Linked DNA regions of Teredinibacter turnerae T7901. Each later gene encodes a partner of the first gene's protein in a complex. Links are inferred from orthologs where the notes say so. Each region holds a gene or a part of one and is shown in the gene's direction. Other genes may lie near its edges.

Region 1 (3,129 bases):
CGCAGGGCAGCCCCTCGCGCAGGTGCAGACTGATATACAACGTGCGTTGGAGGCGTTTCTGTAAACGAGGGAATTGCCGTAACGACTTATTCGCGGCGTAGTCGGTATTTTCGATGGTGTGCTTCTCGGTCTAGCTGCTGATTTCGAATTAGTGTCAACAGGTTCTAAGTCATTAGAAGTCGGGTTCGCAATGGATGCTGGTTGGGCATTGTGTAAATGGGTGTACAAACTCCAGCGTTGTGGCATGAAGTAAAAGGCGATCGGATGCTTGCTGGATCGCGTCGGGAGCGTAAAAAGCGTCACCCAGGATGGGATGTCCAAGTTGTTGCATATGAACTCGCAGCTGGTGGGAGCGACCCGTGATAGGCGTTAGCTCAATACGGGTAGTTTGCAGGTCCAGCCGCCTCTCCAGTACTTTGTATTGCGTATGAGCGTGTTTACCCTGTTCCAGGTCTACTTTCTGCTTCGGTCGGTTTGGCCAGTCGCAAATCAGCGGTAAGGTGATTTCGCCGCGATCCTCGGCAACAATACCTGCTACCGTTGCCGTATAGGTTTTAGTCATTTTGCGCTGCTCGAACAAGCGACCGAATCGCACCAGGCTTTCGTGGGACTGCGGGAAAATAACCAGGCCAGATGTAGCCATATCCAAGCGATGCACCACGCGAGAATTGGGGTGTTGGTGTACAAGCTGATCGAAGGCGTTATCCGGAGTTGCCAATCCGGGAACGGTGAGCAGCCCCGCGGGCTTGTTGATGGCGATGATATGATCGTCTTGATAAATAATTGCTAAATCTTGCATATCGGCATTTTATGGGAGTGGCATAAATTTCGGAATATCAATGACAGCGTTTTGTTTTCATGGCTGTAAATATTGCCGTTATTGAAGCGCGCTCTGTGGTCGAAAAAGTGTGTTTATTGGCATGCAGGGTTAATAAAAGCAATAAAGCAAAGTTGAGCTAAATTCATGAGTAAAACAACACCGCCTTACCCCTGGCAAAATACCTATTGGCACCAATTTGCCGGGCAGGTTACTCAGGGGCATTTGCCTCATGCGATTTTATTGCAGGGGGTAGCGGGTATTGGTACGGAAAGTCTTGCGCGGGCGATGGCCGAGTTTTTGATGTGCTCGTCTCCGGTTGAACAGGCTGCATGTGGGCAATGTAAAGTGTGTCGTTTATTGCAGAGCCACAATCACCCCGATCTGTTTCTGCTCTCGCCGGAGGAGAAAAGCGTTGTTATCAAAGTTGATCAGGTTCGCCAGCTGACTGAATTTGTCGCGAAAACCTCGCAGCAAGGTGGTCGTAAACTGGTAATCATTGAGCCCGCAGAAGCAATGAATATCGCTGCCGCAAACGCACTCCTGAAATGTTTCGAAGAACCCTCGGGTGACACGGTTTTTATATTGGTGTGTCATCACGCTAACCGGCTGCTGCCGACCATTCGCAGCCGCTGTGCTTGTCACACGCTTCCAGTGCCAGAGCGTGCCCTGGCCGTATCCTGGCTGGAAACCATGGGCGTGGAAAGCGCGGCACTCCTGCTGGATGAAACTCATGGCGCGCCACTTACTGCGCATCAGTGGTCCCGAGACGACGTTATTGCAAGCCAGGACAAGGCGTGTGAGCTGCTGGTTGCGGCCTTGCAGACACAGAAGCCAGTTACTACGGTTGCAGGCACGCTTGCTGGTGAGTGCTCGGGTCTCGAACTCGCGGAGCTATTGATCAATTGGCTGGAACAGCTGATCCGTGAGCGAACTCGTGGCAGCCGACGGTCGCTGCTTGCCCACTGGGAGCCGTTGGTTGGTGTTGCTCAGGCCCTATCTACCGTGGAATTGTTCAAGCTGCGCGAGGTCTATTGCCAGCGCAAAGCACAGCTACTCGCCAACCCTAATTTGAACGCGAACATGGTAATCGAAGATTTGCTTTTGGAGTGGCAAAGGTATGCACTTCAAGCCGCGCGGCAAGGGAAGTTAGTGGCACAAGTATAAACTTCGCTGTGCTTTGGTTAGCTGCGTTATAATAGAATTTAATGTCACCTATGTGGCTGTATATTGTTTGATCAGGAGTTAGTGTCGCAATGAAAGGTTTAGGCGGTGCCGCCCGCAATGGTATTCTCTCGTTGACGATCCGCGATAAGGCGGTGCTATACGCCGCTTATATGCCATTTGTGAAAAATGGTGGTTTATTTATCCCGACAAACAAGAGCTATAGTCTCGGCGATGAAGTTTTTATGCTACTGAGCCTGATGGACGAGCCCGAAAAAATCCCGGTGGCGGGTAAAGTTGTTTGGATCACCCCTAAGGGCGCTCAAGGCAACCGCGCAGCGGGGATAGGTGTGCAATTTAGCGGGGAGGACGATGTCGCCTCGAAGAAAATCGAAACATACCTGGTTGGCTCGCTGGAGTCGGATCGCCCCACCCATACAATGTAGCCATTTAGGGCACGGAGGTGGCTCCCGCCAGTTTTGTGCTGCCTTACCCTTCAATCCTTTCGAAAGTTCGCATGCTTGTTGATTCTCACTGTCACTTAGATCGTCTCGACCTTACAAAATACGCCGATGGACTCACTGGTGCCATCAATGCCGCCCGGGCACAGGGGGTTGCGGAGTTGCTGTGTGTTTGCATTAGCGAAGAAAACCGCGACAAGGTGGTCGCGATAGCTAAAGCGTTTGATGGCGTATACGCCTCGGTGGGGGTGCACCCCTCCGACGTAGGCGACTCTGTCGTATCCGTCGCTGCATTGAGTGAGTGGGCCGCCATGGACCGGGTAATCGCACTGGGAGAGACTGGGCTCGACTACCATTACAGCCAAGACACTGCCGAGGCGCAGAAACGGAGTTTCGCTAACCACTTAGTGGCAGGTGCGGAGCTGAAACTTCCGGTGATCATTCACACACGAGCGGCAAAGGCCGACACTCTGGATTTAATGGCGGCACATGGGTGTCGCGAAACCGCTGGTGTGATGCACTGTTTCACCGAAGATTGGGAGATGGCGCGCGCGTCACTGGATTTGGGGTTTTATATCTCTATCTCGGGAATTGTCACTTTTCGCAATGCGGCTGAACTGCGTGATGTGGTGCTGAAGATCCCCGCCGATCGATTACTGGTTGAAACTGATTCGCCGTACCTTGCGC
Region 2 (3,129 bases), 1.2 Mb from region 1 along the record:
GCCAGTGCAGAGCAATAACGTCCTTGGCCTGGTTGATCGCGCTGCGGGTCTCGCTCCAAAGCATCATCCCAGCCCGCGTTTTATGGGCTGTATCGAGAACATTTTCGGATAAGCTGCGGTCGATCGCGGTAATCGCGTTCAGTTGCATGAAATGCGCGGCAACCACGGCTTCAGAGTGGGTCAGGTCCTGTTCGGCGTCACGCATAGCGGTGAAGGAAATTCCGCCCAGAACAACAATTGGCAGTAGTGTGAGAATCAACAGTTTGTGTGTTACACGAAAGTAACTCAATCCCAGCATAAATACATCAACTCGGTTATTAAGATATGTCGGAGAAATAGTTTTCCGTTCTAAGTCTAGTTAGGTTCGCGGCCCGTCTTGTTACGATTTTGTGATAGTTTCAGTGCGCGGCTGGGGTACCCAGGGGATGCCTGGCGGAATTCAGTTGCACTCGTCAGGGTGTACAAGAAAAGAGCAAGATCGAGGTTCTAAATCGCGCCTCGATAAAAAATACGCTTCACGGGTATAATGCCCTGCTTTTAATAACGCGAGATATTTCAACTTCAATGAGCTATCAGGTTCTTGCGCGCAAGTGGCGACCCGCTAATTTCCGCGAAATGGTGGGCCAGGAGCACGTTCTGCGTGCGCTGATCAATGCGCTTGATCACAACCGATTGCACCACGCTTACTTGTTTACGGGTACGCGGGGCGTCGGCAAAACCACTATTGCCCGGATTCTCGCGAAATGCCTTAACTGCGATAGTGGCGTTACATCTACGCCGTGTGGCGAGTGCACATCCTGCGTTGAAATTGCTGAGGGCCGGTTTGTCGACCTCATCGAGGTGGACGCAGCATCGCGTACCAAAGTTGAAGACACCCGGGAACTACTCGACAACGTTCAGTACGCACCCACGCGCGGGCGCTACAAAATATACCTGATCGACGAAGTGCACATGCTCTCCAACCACAGTTTCAACGCATTGTTGAAAACGCTGGAAGAGCCGCCTGAGCATGTGAAGTTTCTGTTGGCCACCACCGATCCGCAGAAACTACCGGTAACTATCCTGTCCCGTTGTTTGCAGTTCAATCTCAAAAATATGAGCCCTGAACGCATAGTGGGGCACCTGCAAAATGTGCTGGAGAAAGAGGCGATTCCCAGTGACAACGCGGCATTGTGGTCGCTGGCTCGCGCTGCGGATGGCAGTATGCGCGATGCGTTAAGCCTCACCGATCAAGCCATCGCCTTTGGCAGTGGTAAAGTTGCCGACAGCGATGTGGCTGCGATGCTGGGCACTATTGATCACCAGCTTATTCAGCGGTTGATTGAAGCCCTGATTGAAAGCGACGGCGCCAGATTACTCAACGCTGTAGCCGAGTTTGCAGAGCACGCGCCGGACTTCGATGCAGCGCTCAGCGATTTGCTCACGATGCTGCACCGCATCGCCATTGCCCAGGCACTTCCCGAAGCGCTCGACAACAGTTTCGGTGATCGCGCACAAGTACTCGATTTTGCTGCGCGTCTCACACCAGAGGATGTGCAACTGTTTTATCAGACGGCGTTGATAGGTCGGCGTGATTTGCCCCTGGCCTCCGACAGTCGAAGCGGCTTTGAAATGTCGTTGTTACGCATGTTGGCGTTCCGTCCGCAGGGCTTGGTAGACGTTCCGGCTAATGTGCTGCCCGCGTCCGTAGCACCAGCATCGCTCGGTGCTACGGACGCGCCCGCACAGGAGAACGCACCGGCAAAAAAGTCTGAACCTGAGTTGCCCGTGCCTGCATCAGTGGCAGGCGAGCCAATTGCTGCGCAGGCTGATGCTCCAGCTCCACAGCAGGCACCAGAGAAGAATAATGTTGCACCGGAATCTTTGCGCGAACCGATTGCTGCACCTGGGCCAGGGTCTGAGGATTACCCTCCCTGGGAAGAAGCGCCTGGAACACCGGTTGACGTCGAGAGTTTGCATCTCTCTGTTGCCAGCGACGCAACGCCATTGGCTGAAACCACGCGGCCGGGTAAATCAGCGGCCGCGAGCATCGCTGCGCAATTGCGTGAACAAGTTAAGGAAATTACCGGAGCCGAGGGGTTCTCGGCGCCGAAACGGCCGCCTGCAGATTCTCCCGCTCAGTCGATATCACAACCGCAACAAAAGCAGGCAAATAGCCAGCATTTGGGGACAAAGGTTGAACTTCAGCAATTGACCCCCGATAACTGGGTAAAGGTGTTCCGTACCGCGAACATCCGCGGCATCATGCAGAGCACGGCCGCGAATGTGGTATTGCTCGGGCGCGAAGAAAACCACCTGCTATTTGCGCTGGATGAATCGCGTGCGAGTCTGTATGACAGCTCGCATGCGCAACGGCTGGCGGATCTGTTATCGGATTATTTTGGCATGCCGGTGAAAGTGGATATTCAACTGCAATCGCTGCCGCCCGAATTACAAACTCCGGCGCAAATTGGCGAACGAGAAAAACGAGAGCGCTACGAAAACGCGCTTGAATCTTTGGCGGCAGATCCCGTTGTACAAACTTTACAGTCAGTATTTGGGGCTACCCTTAACGAAGGGTCAGTGACGTTTCCCAACGAGTGAGAGGTTATCTATGAAAGGCTTGGGCGATTTGATGAAGCAAGCGCAGGAAATGCAGGAAAAGATGCAGCGCATGCAGGAAGACCTTGCCAACCAGGAAGTGCAGGGCGAAGCTGGCGCAGGTTTGGTTGCTGTAATTATGACTGGCAGGCACGACGTAAAAAAAGTCACCATCGATCCGAGCTTGCTGAGCGAAGATAAAGAAATGCTTGAGGACCTTCTGGCGGCGGCGGTGAACGATGCTGTGCGTCGCGTCGAAGATGCCAACAAGCAAAAAATGTCGGACTTGACCGGCGGCATGCAAATGCCCCCTGGCTTCAAAATGCCGTTTTAGTCGATTCTTTCATGTTCTCTCCCTTAATAGACCAACTCATCACCTCATTGCGCGTATTGCCGGGCGTTGGCCCAAAGTCGGCTACTCGCATGGCCTTTCATCTTCTGGAGCGCAATCGCGAAGGGGCTCAGGCGTTGTCGCAGGCCCTGGCTGAGGCGTCGGCGCAGGTCAAACGCTGTGAGCAATGCCGAACCCTGACTGAGCAGCCGTGTTGC
Region 3 (3,155 bases), 2.5 Mb from region 1 along the record:
GGCGGCTGGCGAACCCGGCGAGTTGAACCCCGCGGAGTTGAACGACACGCAAAAAGACCTGCGCCGCAAAACCCACGAAACCATCGCCAAAGTCACCGACGACTACGGCCGACGCCAAACCTTCAACACCGCTATTGCCGCGGTTATGGAGTTGCTGAACGAGGTGGGCCGCAATGCCGATCGCGCCAACGAGCAAGGTCTTTCGGTTGAGCGGGAAGCGCTGGAAGCTGCCGTTCAGGTTCTCGCCCCTATCGTGCCGCACATCTGCCACGAGCTTTGGTTAGCACTGGGCCACAGTGAGCCGGTGCTGGACGTCACCTGGCCTGCGGCAGACGAAGAGGCGATGGTGAAGAGCTCAATTACACTGGTTGCCCAGGTCAACGGCAAAGTACGAGCGAAGCTGGAAGCACCCGCGGACGCCGACAAGGATGCACTGGAGAAGCTCGCCCTGGCAGACCCGAACGTACAGAAGTTCATCGCCGATAAAATGATCCGCAAGATCATCGTAGTACCAGGAAAACTGGTCAATATCGTGGTGGCCTAGTGAATCGCTCACCTTTCCCGAAAACCAGCGCGCTGCTTGCCTGCGCGCTGTGTCTGGTCCTAAGCGCCTGTGGCTGGCAGTTGCGCGGGGTTAATCCGCATTCCACCAGCACCGCGCTGCCAAGCGAGCTCCACGTGCTGGCCCGCGAACCCAACAGCGCCATGGCACGGACACTGCGCCGCATCCTCACCAGTAAAAATATACACCCCACCAGCACGGCGGCTCTCACGCTCGAACTGGATGACGTACGACTCGAAAAACGCCCGCTGTCAGTAAGCGAAACCGGAGTGACGGCGCAGTATCAGCTTGTGCTGACCGTGCGCTATCACTACAGCCAGGGAGCCGCTTCAGCCCAACCGCTACGCAGTGCAGTACAGGAAGTTTCCAGTTGGCGCACCTACGATTTCGACCCGAAGATTATCGTCGCCAAAAACCAGGAAGAGCAGGCGTTACGCGAGGAAATGCGAGAAGAATTAGCCTGGCGTATGCTCGATGCGGTACCTGAATTATCCCGTGCGGAAGTGACGGCAGATTAATGGCCAAGCTTCGCGCCGACCAACTTCCAGGCGCGCTGAAAAAGCGCCTGGCACCGGTGTACCTGGTTACCGGAGACGAACCTCTGCTGAGTCAGGAGTCCTGCGATGCGATTCGCCAGACGGCGAAAAAACAGGGCTTTATTGAGCGCGAGCTGTATCACACAGACGCGGGCTTCAGTTGGGACGAGCTGTACAACGCCACCAATGCCATGTCTCTGTTCGCAGACAAAAAAATTATCGAAATCCGTATACACAATGGCAAACCCGGTGATGCGGGTAGTAAGGCGATTCTGGAGTTTTGTGCGAACATCAACGACGACACCTTATTGCTCCTGGTAAGCCCCAAAATCGACTCCCGCAGCCAGAATAGCAAGTGGTACAAAGCGATAGACCAGGCCGGGGAAGTCATCACCATCTGGCCAGTCGGCCCGGCACAATTGCCGCGCTGGGTGGATACCCGCTTAAAGCAAGCCGGTCTCAACGCTGACAGCGAAGCTATCGATATTCTCTGTGCCAAAACGGAGGGCAATTTACTCGCCGCGGTACAAGAGGTGGAAAAACTCAAACTGGTCGCTGAGGGAAATTTTATCGATGCCCAGATGATGGCCAACGCGGTTATGGACTCCGCGCGTTACGACACCTTCGGCATGGTCGATAAAGCAATTTTTGGTGACAGTCGCGCGGCGGCAGAAAGCCTGCAGGGGCTGCGCGCTGAAGGTACCGAAGCCCTGGCACTGCTGTGGGCGCTGACCCGCGATATCCGCACGCTCACCAATATCAAAGAAGGCCTGCAAGCCGGAGAGAACTTCGACCTGGCCGCTAAGCGCAACGGCGTATGGGATAAACGCAAACCGCTGTTCAAACAGGCGATCCAACGCCACAAACTGCCCCAACTCTACGGCCTGTTGCGCAAAACAGCACTGGCTGATCGCATCGCCAAGGGTAGCGCCAAAGGCGATATCTGGAATCTGCTGCTGGATATCACACTCGGGCTCGCTGGCGTTAATGTCCACAGTGCCAAAACTGCCCGCCAGGAAATCTTGCGCTAGCCGCTTATCCCCTATTTCTCCAGCTATCGACCCGCACTGCCATACTTGAATATACTTGGGAACGCTTGAATCAATTCTTGCCAGGCCCAAGCCTGTAAGCTTGTACGGCGAGAACTCACTCAGCCAAGCTCCATCGTGCAGATTGGGGCAATGGACGACTCTCATGCCGGTACAGCGACTCACCAGGATAGCGCTCACACTTGCCCTGTTTGCTAGCGCGCTTCCGCTCGCCACGGCAGCAGACTCAATTCCCGTGCGCGTGCACGAGATTGAAAACCAGGGCGCCTACAATAAGCGCTACAGCTACTTTCTAGTGCTACTGGAACATGTGCTCAATGCTTCTTGCGAAGAGTGTGTCATCGAGAAAGTCGCCTTCCCCTTGGCCACGTCCACACGTAACGCGGTTCACCTGCAGAAGGGCCGCATCGATGTTGCCTGGATCAACACAAACCCCGCCCGCGAGAAACTGCTGCGGCCTGTCCGAATCCCTATCTACAAGGGGCTGATTGGCTGGCGGCTGCTACTTGCCCGCGAAGGTACAGCCAACAAACTGAGGAACGTAGCCAACCTGGAACAACTGCAGACATTTTGGGCCGGTCAGGGGCACGATTGGCCCGATACGCCCATTTTAAAAAGTGCCGGCCTTCAGGTGCGCACCAGCGACAGCTGGGAAGGCATTATTCATTTATTGCAGCAAGAGCGTATCGACTACTTTCCGCGTGGTTTGAACGAAATTATTTACGAAGCACAAACCCTGCGGCATCAAGGTATTGTGATTGAACATTCCCTCGCCTTGCACTACCCGGCAGCCGTGTATTTTTATGTCGCCAAAGACAATCAGGTGCTTGCACAACGGCTGGAGGCTGGGTTTGAAACCATTATCAAAAACGGCGAGTTCGACCGGTTGTTCCACCACTTTTTTGGTGCCGATATTCGCGAAGCTCACTTGGAAACGAAGCGAATTATCGAGCTGAAAAATCCTAATCTGCCGCCGCTCACTCCCCTTTCCCGCACTGAGCTGTGGTT

The links.
Region 2: the proteins of TERTU_RS07655 (region 1) and dnaX are in contact, whole or in part, in a cryo-EM structure (PDB 8GIZ), measured with the Escherichia coli proteins. The link is inferred for Teredinibacter turnerae T7901 from one-to-one orthologs.
Region 3: the proteins of TERTU_RS07655 (region 1) and holA are in contact, whole or in part, in a cryo-EM structure (PDB 8GIZ), measured with the Escherichia coli proteins. The link is inferred for Teredinibacter turnerae T7901 from one-to-one orthologs.

What each region holds. Positions count from the first base shown.
Region 1 is NC_012997.1:1,798,002-1,801,130, forward strand. What follows is about bases 1-2,974. They hold TERTU_RS07655 (DNA polymerase III subunit delta'), read left to right. Parts: upstream 1-964; coding sequence 965-1,984; downstream 1,985-2,974. Other genes in these bases: tmk (dTMP kinase), read left to right, coding at 1-64; TERTU_RS07650 (RluA family pseudouridine synthase), read right to left, coding at 173-799; TERTU_RS07660 (PilZ domain-containing protein), read left to right, coding at 2,074-2,427; TERTU_RS07665 (TatD family hydrolase), read left to right, coding at 2,499-2,974. Outside these bases: more of TERTU_RS07665, read left to right, coding at 2,975-3,129. UniProt on the Escherichia coli protein: Part of the beta sliding clamp loading complex, which hydrolyzes ATP to load the beta clamp onto primed DNA to form the DNA replication pre-initiation complex.
Region 2 is NC_012997.1:3,025,276-3,028,404, reverse strand. The notes cover bases 100-3,073. They hold dnaX (DNA polymerase III subunit gamma/tau), read left to right. Parts: upstream 100-564; coding sequence 565-2,583; downstream 2,584-3,073. Other genes in these bases: recR (recombination mediator RecR), read left to right, coding at 2,926-3,073; TERTU_RS12110 (YbaB/EbfC family nucleoid-associated protein), read left to right, coding at 2,594-2,914; TERTU_RS12120 (methyl-accepting chemotaxis protein), read right to left, coding at 100-298. Also shown: more of TERTU_RS12120, read right to left, coding at 1-99; more of recR, read left to right, coding at 3,074-3,129. UniProt on the Escherichia coli protein: Part of the beta sliding clamp loading complex, which hydrolyzes ATP to load the beta clamp onto primed DNA to form the DNA replication pre-initiation complex.
Region 3 is NC_012997.1:4,287,816-4,290,970, forward strand. The notes cover bases 105-3,104. They hold holA (DNA polymerase III subunit delta), read left to right. Parts: upstream 105-1,079; coding sequence 1,080-2,129; downstream 2,130-3,104. Other genes in these bases: leuS (leucine--tRNA ligase), read left to right, coding at 105-544; TERTU_RS17245 (LPS-assembly lipoprotein LptE), read left to right, coding at 544-1,080; TERTU_RS17255 (substrate-binding periplasmic protein), read left to right, coding at 2,293-3,104. In the rest of the region: more of leuS, read left to right, coding at 1-104; more of TERTU_RS17255, read left to right, coding at 3,105-3,155. UniProt on the Escherichia coli protein: Part of the beta sliding clamp loading complex, which hydrolyzes ATP to load the beta clamp onto primed DNA to form the DNA replication pre-initiation complex.